Regions from separate parts of the Shewanella sp. GutCb genome, predicted to be linked through region 3. Evidence: predicted binding sites of a transcription regulator. Region 3 holds the regulator's gene; each other region holds the start of a gene.
What was found. The regulator LexA, encoded in region 3, represses DNA repair genes until DNA is damaged. The targets are predictions, from matches to a motif close to TACTGTATNNNNATACAGTA.
Positions count from the first base shown of each region.

Region 1: a site for LexA is predicted at 2,577-2,596, ahead of CXF86_RS22435 (YebG family protein). Genes of this name have one in related genera too.
Region 2: a site for LexA is predicted at 2,383-2,402, ahead of dinB (DNA polymerase IV). Genes of this name have one in related genera too.

Region 1 covers NZ_PJBL01000106.1:224,164-228,456, reverse strand. The annotation lists gene prc (carboxy terminal-processing peptidase) at 1-773, opposite strand, end outside; gene proQ (RNA chaperone ProQ) at 807-1,445, opposite strand; gene CXF86_RS22440 (GAF domain-containing protein) at 1,731-2,189, opposite strand; gene CXF86_RS22435 (YebG family protein) at 2,284-2,565, opposite strand; gene CXF86_RS22430 (paraquat-inducible protein A) at 2,762-3,388, shown strand; gene CXF86_RS22425 (paraquat-inducible protein A) at 3,378-4,022, shown strand; gene CXF86_RS22420 (MlaD family protein) at 4,000-4,293, shown strand, end outside.
Region 2 covers NZ_PJBL01000016.1:149,689-153,981, reverse strand. The annotation lists gene CXF86_RS09155 (methyl-accepting chemotaxis protein) at 1-1,962, shown strand, start outside; gene dinB (DNA polymerase IV) at 2,427-3,503, shown strand; gene CXF86_RS09145 (aminoacyl-histidine dipeptidase) at 3,687-4,293, opposite strand, start outside.
Region 3 covers NZ_PJBL01000105.1:87,291-91,583, reverse strand. The annotation lists gene coxB (cytochrome c oxidase subunit II) at 1-1,345, opposite strand, end outside; gene CXF86_RS20510 (cell division inhibitor SulA) at 1,797-2,309, opposite strand; gene lexA (transcriptional repressor LexA) at 2,306-2,926, opposite strand; gene plsB (glycerol-3-phosphate 1-O-acyltransferase PlsB) at 3,228-4,293, shown strand, end outside.

The DNA.
Region 1 (4,293 bases), on a different contig from region 3:
TAATCGTCATCGACTTGAAGCACCGCACCAATACCCTCTAGGCTCAAATTCATTTCCATTTGGAAACGTTCAGCATTTCGAGGAGATAAGTAGCTAGTGTGGGGTTCTACCGTTCTTGCAAATGCGTTCATCACCCCTTGGAAAACATCTTCACTGTGGGTTTGACTCAGACGCTTAATTGAATTGTTATATCGCTTCGATAAAACAGTAACTATTTCATCCCACTTTTTGCCTGTGAGTGAAAGATTAAGCGCATCATATTTGACTCGCTGACGCCAGAGTTCATTTAACTCAGCTTCATTTTTAGGCCAAGCAGCATCTTTACGATCGAATTCGTAAGCATCGCCGACGACATCAAACTTCATCTCTTTATCTAGCAGAGAAAGTGCATAGGTAAACCGTTCATAGCGACGCTTTTGAATGACTTCAAACATTGAATATGCTTGCTGGAGATTGCCACTTTTTAACATTTCGTCAAATTGAGTTGAATAAGCCATAAAGCTATCAACATCGGATTGCAATAACACATTCTTACGATAATCTAATTGCTTAAGATAACGCTCGAAAACTTGCTTTGAGAACGCATCGTCCATTTCAAAACGATGGTAATGTGATCGGGTAAACAAACCAGTGACGCGTTTACTCGCCACCTTATGTTGGGGTTCCTGCTTTAAAGCAGGTAACTCGCTGAATTGAATAGTAGGGCTAACAGCCCACGCCGAGAATCCTACAAAAATACTGGCGATAGATACAGCCAGAGACATTTTCCGCATCAACAAGTTACTCCTTTACATGCTTTTAAACCATTACAGTAGTATGTATTCCGCTTTAACTTTAATCGTTAAACCTGAATCTAGCTGAACTTGAACATCTTCTTTTTTGATATCCAAAATAACACCAGCTACTGGCGCCTTACCTAGTTTGACATTTACACGTTGATTTTTCTTCAACTCAGCCAATACTGCAGGCGTTAAAATTGCTACCGCGACTTTCTCTTTTGCAGGTTTTGCGTTAGTAGCCGCTTTCGGTCTTCTCGCAACCGGTTTTTTAGCTGGCTTGTTAGCAGTAGCTGAAGGCGCTGGAGTTTTACCTGCCTTCGCTATTCTTTTTGCTTTCGCTTTTTCCTGACTTTCTTTAAGTGTAGCTTGAGCATGGTCAACGTGCTCTTGTTCTAGCTCACCACAAGAATTACCATCTAAATCGATACGGTGTGCACCGGCTTTCACACACTTAAGGTAACGCCAGCTACTTGTGTATCTTCTTAAAGCGATTCTTAGTTGAGTCTTACTGACTTTAGAATCATCAGCTAACCTTTCCGCTAAATCTTGAAACAACCCGATTTTTAATGGTTTCGTTTCACCTTCAGCAATAAAGCATAAAGGAAATGTTTCATATAAGTACGCAAGAATAGCGTTGGTATCGGTCAACTTTTCTGTTGATTCCATCTTTACTTCCACAGTTTAAAAAAGGGACACCACCAAAAGAGTTTATCTCTCTCATTGATTTACGTGTCGTTTATATTTGTCTGATTATGACCTAAAGCACAAATTAATAATGATTAATTTATATTTTTAGTGCCAAAATCAAACCTACCTTAGCAACAACCTATCATAAACGCTATTGATTCGCTTTAGCGAATAATCACGATTTGAAATTTCATTGCTCAAACCGCTCATTATAGAGACGCACGAAATGATTGCGACCACCAATTAGCAATAATTGGTCGTAGATTAACCAAATAGGCAGTTTTCGAGACTTTTAACCATCGTTTCCACACCACGCTGGTCAATTTCATCAAATCTTGATAACGAAGGGCTATCGATATCGAGTACTCCGATAACAATACCATCTCGCCTAAAGGGCACAACTAATTCTGAAACACTGGCAGAATCACACGCAATGTGTCCCGAAAATTGATGTACGTCGGCAATTCTTTGTGTTTGATTTTTTTCCACTGCTGTGCCACAAACACCTTTACCTACCGGAATACGGGAGCAAGCAACTTTCCCTTGAAAAGGTCCAAGTACTAACAGATCATTCTTTAATAGATAGAACCCAACCCAATTAAGGTCAGCTAAGTTGTCATTTAACAACGCTGAAAAATTGGCTAAAGCGGCAATTTGATCATCTTCACCCGTCAGTAAAGCGGTAACCTGACGGTTTAATGTGTCATAAAACGACGCAGTCATAAATATCCTTTAACAGTTCCATCAATTAAAACAAATAAATTCGTCGCATTTTACCAACAAACAATCAATTTCAAACAGACTATTTTCGACTTTTTTAGTTTGAATCAGTCTTTTTAGATACTTTTTTAGCGGGTGTACTTTTTTCCGGTGCACTACCTTTCAGCAAAGATTGCAGCTCATCTTTATGTTGCGCCAAATAAAAACCAATTTTTTCAATATCATTATCTTCGAGTCCTAGTTCAGATTTACTTAGAAAAGGGATCAAGTTGTCAGCGACATCAAGCATCTTGTCGTAGGCATCAGCCTCCTTCTTCGATGTAAAAGTCATCTTTTCAACCCCTTCTCTAACTACGACAAATTTTGTTATAACGGCCATAATTAACCTCACACTGTTTTTATATACAGTAAAGAGTCTCACACATTGAAGTTCTTATGCAAGTTTTCTTGAAAATCTGGTAGGCTTATCAATATAAGGACTCTGTATTAATCAATTGCCTACGCATAAATTGAGTTCAATATCACGATAAAGCTTTTTCTTTAACTTTGTACGTTTTATAGAGGTTTTAATTCTTATGACATCGGACGCGCTAGATAATAGTGTTACTTTATGTCGGTCTTGTGACCTCGTCATCAGAAAGCGTGCATTGCCTACAGGCGTCAGAGCCCTTTGTCCACGCTGCCACACCCAGCTCTATGACACACCATATTGCTCATTAAATGGCATGCTAGCACTGTGTATTACCGCAATAATATTTTTCTTCCCTGCCAATACCTACCCAGTGCTAGAATTAGAATTTCTTGGTAGCATGCGTACCACAACGGTATTAGAAGGCGCTTTAGCAGTATACCAACAAGGCTACTGGATTGTTGCCATTGCAGTAATGACTGCCGCAGTAATTGCACCAGGCATTCTACTTATGTCTATCTTGATACAAATCGTTATCATAAAACATGGATTGCAGCATCGTCTATTAAGGTCAATATTAAAGCAGGCATTAAAACTACAGGGATTGCTGACACAACTCACAATGCTCGAAATTTACGTCATTAGCTTTTTAGTGGCCGCTTTCAACCTTGCCGACTTTGCTACAGTTTCATTTGGTTTCGGCACCTTCTGCTTTACAATGCTGTTTATTATGAATTTATTCCTTTTAAGAGAGTACGATTTGGAGCATATGTGGAGTTTTCTTGAAAAGTAACCCAAACGAATCCACATTAGGTAAGCAAATAGGCCTAACATGTTGCCCAACATGCAATAAGGTTACCTGTGCTGAATCAGCTTGTTGCAGTCGCTGTGATACCAAACTCGTTATTAGAGATTATGGGAGTTTACAAAAAAGCTGGGCTTTGTTAATCACAGCCGCGATTTTACTCATACCCGCGAATCTATACCCGATAACGACGCTTACAAATCAGGGGCAAGTCACTCAAGACACTATTTTTTCGGGTATCGCACACCTTGTAAAAACAGATATGATCCCTATAGCAATCATATTATTCACGGCGAGTATTTTGGTGCCATTATTAAAAATAATTGGCCTTACCATATACTTAACCGCGATCAGTTTTAAATTACCTATTTCAAAAAAGAATTTGATGATAGGTTTTCATATTATTGAATGGATAGGCCGTTGGTCTATGCTCGATCTTTTCGTTATTTCGTTAACCGTTGCCGTAGTTAATATGGGGCAATTACTAGATGCGAAACCCGCACCGGCTGCTACTGCATTTGCCTTGGTCATTTTACTGACGCAACTGGCAGCAAAAGTAATTGATACGCGTTTACTCTGGGACCGACTGGAAACAAAAAATGACTCAAGTACAAACACCTAAAGTCGTAAAGAAAAAACTGTTCTCGCCTATTTGGTTATTGCCCATTATTGCGCTCGCGTTAGGCGCTTGGCTTGGCGTAAAAAGCATCCGAGAATCAGGTGTAGAAGTGAGAATTCATTTCCCAAACGCTACCGGAATGGATATTGGTAAAACACTGGTTAAATACCAAGGTTTAACTGTAGGAAAAGTGGCCGATATCAGTATTGATGATCAACTACAAGGTGTGAATGTCGATGTATTAATGGACTATCGCTCTTCGCCTTTTATCAAT
Region 2 (4,293 bases), on a different contig from region 3:
GTGGCAATTGTTGGGGCTTTGGCGGTACTTTTTACCCTCGTTGCATTGTTCTTAGTTAAGAATGAAAGTGCCAGTACCCGTCAGCAAATCGACAACGACCTAAGCGGTCTAGTACAACTTAAATCTAACGAAGTTCGCAGCTATTTTGTCGCTAAAGGTCAATTGATCCACGCCGTCTTTGCTGATCCTATGGTGTTAGAATGGTTCGGTAAATATGATAGTCGTTCAAGAGACCTCTCTTCAGATAAACAATACCAAGCTATTGTTGACTACTTTAAATTTTTCTCCGATAAAGACAGCGACATTAAGTCGGTGTTTTTCGGCTCCGCTAATACCTTTGAGTACTTTGACCTTAATGGTCGCTACAACGATAGTGAGTACTACACTAACAAACGCCCATGGTGGCAAGAAGCGATTGATCAAAACGGCATGTTTGTCGGTGATCCAGCCGTAGATGCTAACGACGGATCAATCTCGGCAACAGTGAAAACAGTTGTAAAAGATCAGTCCGGTCGGTTTATCGGCATTGGGGGGATGGACATATTAATCGACACCATAGGTAGTGAACTACTAGCGCCGATTAAATACCAAGGATCAGGCCAAGCCTTCTTAATTACCGATGCGGGTAAATTGGTCTACTTTCCTGGTTTTACTGAACAATTCCCACCTGGCTCTGATGTTGAAAAAGTGGATAGCCAATTTAGAGACACCAAAGGCTTTAGTACCTTAAGCCAACAAATGCAATCACAAACCTCTGGTTTTGCCGAAGTCACTTTTAAAGGTGAGCAGCAAAGAGTGAGTTTTGTGGAAGTGGGGGGGGATTTCCCCGAACAGAAATGGCATTTGGCGTTCATGTTGCCAACGGCGGTCATTGAGGCTCCAGTGACCGATGCTATTATCAACTCAATTTTACTCTCTTGTTTGATCATGCTTTTTGTCGGTGTAACGGTGTGGGGAATGTTGCTTCCGTTTAGAAAACAGATCAATAACTTACTGCGAGCGATGGAAGATATTGCTGAAGGCGATAATGATTTAGCTAAGCGTATCCAAATGGACAGAGAGGATGAACTTGGACAACTGGGTGATGCATTCAATCGATTCGCCGCAAAAGTTCAGGGAATGCTACAAGATACTCGAGACTTAACTTTAGAAGTTGAACACGGCGTTTCAGCTGCGTCTGAAGTCAGCGAACGAGCGCTTAACTCCGTCGCGCAGCAGAAAGCGGAGATAGCCTCTGTTGCAACTGCTGCCACCGAGATGGCGCATACTAGCCAAGAGATGGCAGCAAGTGCACAACGTGCTAGCGACTTTGCCGATAAGGCACAAGCTGAATCGATAGAGGGGGGAGCCATCGTTGCGCAAGCGACTCAAGGTATGCAGTCTTTATCGGTGCAGGTGATTGAAGCCGCTAAAGTGGTTAAGCAATTACGCACCCGCTCTGAGCAAATAGGTGAAGTCCTCAATGTCATCAGAGGCATTGCAGAACAAACCAACTTGTTAGCACTTAACGCTGCTATTGAAGCTGCAAGAGCTGGTGAGCAAGGGCGTGGTTTTGCGGTTGTAGCTGATGAGGTGCGCACATTAGCCTCGCGCACTCAAGATTCAACCGCGAACATCCAAGAGATTATTCAGACGCTACAGCAAAATGCTAATGAAGCTGAGCAAGTGATGGAAGCGGGAGTCGAGCAGGCTAATATTGGTCAGGATCTCACCGCTAAAGTTGAGCTGGCGCTCGATAGCATTACCGGTGCTATTGGCGCTATTCAGCAGCAAACCATCGAGATATCGGCGGCTGTTGGCCAACAAGCGGTGGTTGCTGAAGAGGTGGCATGCAATGTTGAAAATGTTCGTGCTTTATCAGATGATTCTTTGGCGGCAAGCGAAGAGCTATCACGTAACTTTGACAGTTTTGCTCGGGTAACAGAGTCATTGTCGAGTAATATTAAGCAGTTCAAAATCTAGGGGCTGTTGATCTTTCACGGTTGTTTTTGCCGCAGTTTATTGGCGATTTTGACAAGGCGGAGGTTATGTCGTTTAGTCATTCTCCACAAATAACTTACAACACAGTAAAAATGGCCAAGAAGCGCGGCCCTTCGGGTTCGTTTCAGTGATTTTAGTCCTTTATGACTAGAATGCGTTACGAGCTTTTCGCTTAGCCAGCTAAGCAGCATCGCTCAAGCCTTGTACTAAAAGCATTGAATTCGAACAAAAACCAAGCTCGAAAGATCAATAGCCCCTAGTACTCTGCAGTATTGAGCATGAGATAAAGCTCGAGATTAAACCCAAAAATGGAGCCCATTGGCTCCTTTTTTTGATCCAATCATAAGCCATTAATACGTATCCACTGCCGCTGAAAGCACTATTTAGTTAACTTTGCTTGAGTACTGTTTTTATATACAGTAATATCTTCTGTAGAGGGCTTAAGATTGCAAAAAATAATTCATGTCGATATGGACTGCTTTTACGCTGCAGTAGAGATGCGTGATTTTCCAGAGCTGAGAGGCAAGCCCATTGCAGTGGGGGGAAGGAGTGATCGCCGTGGTGTTATCAGTACTTGTAGCTATGAGGCCAGAAAATTTGGCGTGCGCTCAGCAATGGCATCAGGTTATGCACTCAAGCTTTGCCCTGATCTCATTTTAGTGCCTGGCAGGATGCAGGTATATAAAGACGTTTCCAGTCAAATTCGCGCGGTGTTTGCTAAATATACCAGTCTTATTGAACCACTGTCTTTAGATGAAGCCTATCTCGATGTGACTGACAGCCCTCATTGCCAAGGCTCTGCCACGCGTATTGCAGAAGCCATCAGGCAAGATATTTTTCAGGAAACGGGGCTTACAGCCTCCGCAGGAATAGCGTCAGTTAAATTTTTAGCAAAAATAGCATCCGATCTTAATAAACCTAATGGCCAATATGTTATCCGTCCTGAAATGATTGAAGAGTTCGTTAAAACACTGCCACTGATTAAAATTCCAGGGGTAGGTAAAGTCACCGCTAAAAAGTTAGCTGATATCGGCCTACATACCTGTAGTGATGTGCAAGCCTATCCGGATAATAAGCTAGTAGAGCGATTTGGAAAGTTTGGTTCTGTGTTGATAGAAAGGGCAAAAGGCATAGATACCCGTGGTATTTCGTCCAACAGAGAACGTAAGTCAGTTGGGGTAGAAACAACATTAGCCAAAGACATACATACATTAGAGCAGTGTAAAGCCGTTATGCCGCAACTGATTCAAGAGTTAGGGGCCAGAGTGGGTCGCAGTGCCAAAAAGCGTACCATTCATAAACAAGTGGTAAAGCTTAAGTTTGATGATTTTAAACAAACTACCATAGAGCACCGTAGTGATGAGGTCTCGGTTAATTTGTTTTATCAGTTATTAGGGCAAGCCTTGGAAAGGCAGCAAGGTAGAGGTATTCGTTTGTTAGGCGTTGCCGTTGGGTTGGCGTCTAGCGCATCGACTGACGATGAGGTGCAAACGGTTGCTCCACAGATGGACTTAGGGTTTTAATCAAATGGTTTAAACCAAGGACTTTTAAACAAGGGCTGTAGAACGAGTATGTTAGTCGCCTTATTTTAATGCCTTTGTTGGTCAATGTTAGAATACTGCAAAGTACTCATCGAAAAAAGCCGCTAAACAGTTAGCGGCTTTTTAGCTTGTGCGTTTGACTCACCGCACAGGTTACAGGCTAATTTAGCTGCCTTTAACGGGTGTGCGTTCAAGTACCGCTAACAATAGTTTCCAATATTGGCCAACGGTGGTGATGTTAACCTTTTCGTCTGGGCTGTGTGGGTAGCGAATGGTCGGACCAATAGAAACCATGTCCATCTCAGGGTAAGGCTTTTTAAATAAACCACACTCAAGACCAGCATGGATCACCATAATCGTTGGCTCTTTTTTATAGATGTCGGCATACGTTGCCCGAACACTTTCCATTACTGGTGAGCTGTTGTCAGGTTTCCAACCAGGATAAGCACCGCTAAATTCAACGTTGGTACCCGCAAGATTACTCAAAGAGGTTAATACGCCTTCTATCTCTTCGCGGCCAGAGTCGATTAATGAACGGATAAGACAAAGTATTTGAACAGAATCTGTTTCAGTACTGATGACACCGACATTAAGCGAGGTTTCTGTTACGCCTGCAACTTCGTCACTCATACGCACTACGCCGTTAGGGCAGGCATTGAGGATATCAATTAAGATCTGTTGTGAGTCTTCACTCATCACCTTTGTTTCGGCTGGGATCTCAGTCAATGTCAACGTAGTGTCAGGATCTGCAATCGCTAGCTCTTGGCGAACT
Region 3 (4,293 bases):
CTGCGCTCCCCACTAACGATGGAAAGGCGCCGGGTAAACCCGTTCCTGCCGCTTGGTGACAAGCAACACAACTGGTCATGTAGACTTTCTCTCCCATGACCATAAGCTCATCCATTGTTAAGTCATCTAAAGCCACAGCTTTAACTTGTTCTGCCTCAGGTAAGCTGGCAGGTAAAGTGACCGGGATTACGGTGTTGGGATCGCTGGATGCAGCTGGGCTTGAACTCGCGCTAGCAGAGCTCACATCCGCGGCTTGAACTGTATCGCCTGAGTTATTGCCCCAAGCATTACGCTCAAAAGTCACCACGGCAGCAATTTCAGTTGCAGTCAGCTGTTTAGCAAATGCTTGCATAGCAGTACCAGGCTTACCATTGACGACGATATCGACATGGGCGCCGACGGGGCCGGTGGTAATTGGGCTGCCAATAAGAGAAGGGAATACGCCAGGCAGACCTGCACCATTGGGTTGATGACATGCAGCACATTGAGCGAGATAGATTTGCTCACCTTGAGCCATGAGTTCGTCCATGGTTAAGGTTTGCGAAAGTGCGGCCTCTGCTTCAGCTTCAGCATTATTAGCTTGTTGCTGCTGGGCAAGTAACCACTTATCGAAGTCTGCTTCTGAAAGCGCTTCGACAACAATCGGCATAAATCCGTGGTCTTTACCGCACAATTCAGCGCATTGACCACGATAAATACCGGGCTTATCAATTCGTGTCCAAGCTTCATTGATAAAACCGGGGTTAGCATCTTTTTTGACAGCAAAAGCCGGGACCCACCATGAGTGGATAACGTCATCAGATGTCATCAAAAAGCGTACTTTACGATTAATGGGTAATACGAGATGTTTGTCTACTTCAAGCAAATAGTGTTCACCTTTAGCTTCGGTGCCCTCTATTTGTGCTCTAGGAGTCGACATTAAGCTATAAAACTCAACGTCTTTATCGAAATAGCTGTAATGCCACTTCCACTGCGAACCTGTTATTTTAATGGTGAGGTCAGCATTACTGGGGTCTTCCATTGCAATCAAGGTTTTGGTTGCGGGAATAGCCATGATTATAAGAATAATAAAAGGCACTACAGTCCATAAAATCTCGACTTTAGTACTTTCATGAAAGTTGGCGGCGACTGCGCCTTTTGATTTGCGATGGTTGATCATGGCATAAATCATTGCGCCAAAAACAACAATGCCAATAGCACAGCAGATATAAAGGATAATCATATGGAGGTTATAAACCTTACCACTGATCTCCGTCACGCCTTCTGTCATATTAAACGGCATTTCTGATGCAAACAGTGTAGGCGAAAATATTAGCGCCAACACACAGTACAACAATTGCTTCACTAGACTTCTCCTCTGTCAACAAGACAAAGAAGAGTCACACAGTAAGTCTCTGCTCTATGTAAACTCTTCAGTTCCCAAAAAAGCAACGATGACTTCAAAGTGCGCGAGTGGTTTATCCATCGTGTCGTTATGTTTCGACTATCGATTAGACTTTATATAATTTCAGTATTTTAATACTGGTTAGTGTAACCACACTGGCACCTACGGCTGAAATATATCAGGCCGATCTCAGTCTTCATATACTCTTTAAGGATCTACAGTCCATACATAAAGACCGACGACTAAATCGCTCGGATATAACAATATATCGTTGTTATCAGTACCTACCCTACTTGGTGTTGAAATATTGATCAAGATCACTTTTTGATTCATTTGCTTAGCAGCAGTAATAAAAAAGCTCCCGTTAAGGGAGCTTTGCTTTAGAGACTAGATTTGTAATAGAAAGAATTGCTTAATGGACTGCTGCGAACAGTGAACCTTGTTTAAACCGCTCGTCCTGTGTATTTATTGTGCTGTCAGGTAAGTGAGCATTCGCATTTTCAATAATGATACCCACCGCTTGAGCACTCTTTGCGACTAACTGCAGTCGTCTACTGTCTCGTGCATCGACTTCATTCGTCCAGGTTATTACCGCGCTTGATGTGCCACTCGTGAGCGCTTTTTCCATAGCCCAAAGTGTTTCGAATTCATCTTTTGCGTGTACCAGTAGGATTCTATCCATGCGGACGCCAGCAGAAGCGAGCATCTGTTTGTAACCGATATTAGGTGGGCTAATTAATACAATCCAGCGACCTTGTTGGCTCAGTTGAGCAAGTTGGCCACTAATCTGTTTTAATTCAGTGCGCCCCTGAGTGTGAGATACCATAGTTTCGATATCTGTATTTACCTTTTTAGACATAGCTTGAGCAGGTATATCTTGCCAAAGGCCAGGGTGACGCGGGCTTACACCTAATAATTTGTTCATTGCCAATCTCCATTACGGATCACGCCAACGGCTAAACCTTCAATACTTAAGCTTTGGTTTGCCAGATCAACTTCTATCGGTGAATAATCTTCATTCTCAGCATGTAAATAAACTTTATTGCCTTTCTTTTCAAAGCGTTTAACCGTGACTTCATCTTCTACTCGTGCCACCACAACTTGACCGTTGCTTGCATGTTGGATCTTATGCACTGCAAGCAAATCGCCTTCAAGTATGCCGATGTTTTTCATGCTGTCACCGCGTACTTTAAGCAGAAAGTCGGCTGACGGGCGGAACATGGTAGGATCAATTTTATAATGTTGCTCTACATGTTCTTGAGCCAGAATAGGTTCACCTGCGGCCACTTGACCAATAAGCGGTAAACCAAGGTCGGCATCTTCGGTATCATCTTGAATTAACTTAATTCCTCGAGAGGTACCTGGCATGATCTCAATACAGCCTTTCTTCGCTAAAGCTTTTAAGTGCTCTTCGGCTGCATTGGCAGATTTAAAGCCTAAACGTTTGGCTATTTCAGCACGGGTGGGTGGCATACCTGTGTCTGTAATATTGCGTTTAATTAGCTCTAAAATTTCAGCTTGACGTGGTGTAAGTGGTCTCATTATTAAGCCTGTCTTTCCATACAGTAACTGTCAGTATATACAGTATTTCTGTTCGCGCAAGTATTAACCAAATTTATGTTAAAGTTGAATTTATTAGCACTAGGGTGGGGCTGAGAGATTAAGGAGGGATGAACGAGATTTAATCCTGATAGGCAGGATATACATAGACTTATGATGGCTTAAGTCATTGTTCTATAAATACGCAAATGTTTCCGAGTGCCATTATAAAGCAATTGCGCAAACACTCCGAAATTCTGGTATTCTACGGGGTTATTAGAAGCGACTATACTGCAAGCGAATCATGTCGAAAAAAGACTCTCTTTGGTTTAAATCATTACGCTGGATCCAAAAAAAGCTCGTGCACACTATTGTAGTGCCTCATGATCCTTTTGAAGACCTCAATCTCGATCCAAGCAAGCCACTCGTTTATGTCATGAAAACAGAATCTGTTAGTGACATAGCAGCTCTTAGTGAGATAACCGGTAAATTCGGTTTACCTAGCCCATATAATGACTTAGAGGTTAACGGGGTGACTGCGCCGCGCGTTGTCTGCCTTGAAGGTAGCAAGCCTCTATTTGGCGAAAGAGAAAGTGCCGAACAGTATTTGCATTGCTTTAAGCGCCTATTGAGTGTGCATAAGCAAAATGAAGAATTAGATATTCAGCTAGTTCCTGTGAGTCTTTATTGGGGACGAACCCCAGGCAAAGAAGACGACACCATGCGCGCTGCTGTGTTGGAGCGTCAAAATCCGACTTGGTTACGCAAGTGCTTGATGATCTTGTTTCTCGGTCGACACAACTTTGTGCAGTTTTCTAATGCTGTTTCTCTGCGTTATATGGCAGACGAACATGGTACTGATAAGCGCATCGCACAAAAACTAGCCCGTGTCGCGCGAGTGCATTTTCAGCGTCAACGTAAAGTAATGACTGGGCCTCAGCTGCCTAAGCGCCAAGCTCTGTTCCATGCTTTGCTAAAGTCAGAATCAATTACCCGAGCCATTAAAGAAGAAGCGACAAATAAAAAAATCTCCGAATCAGAAGCGCGTGCAAAAGCGATGGAGTATCTAGATGAAGTCGCGGCGGATTACTCCGATAGCTTAGTGCGTATTACCGAGCGTTTTCTTACTTGGTTGTGGAATAAGCTTTATAAAGGTATCAATATTAAGGGTGCGGAGCAGGTTCGTCAGTTGCACCATGATGGTCATGAAATCGTCTATGTACCGTGTCATCGCAGCCACATGGATTATTTGTTGCTGTCTTACATCCTCTATTATCAAGGCATGGTGCCGCCGCATATTGCTGCCGGCATTAATCTTAACTTCTGGCCAGCAGGACCTATGTTCCGCCGTGGTGGCGCATTCTTTATTC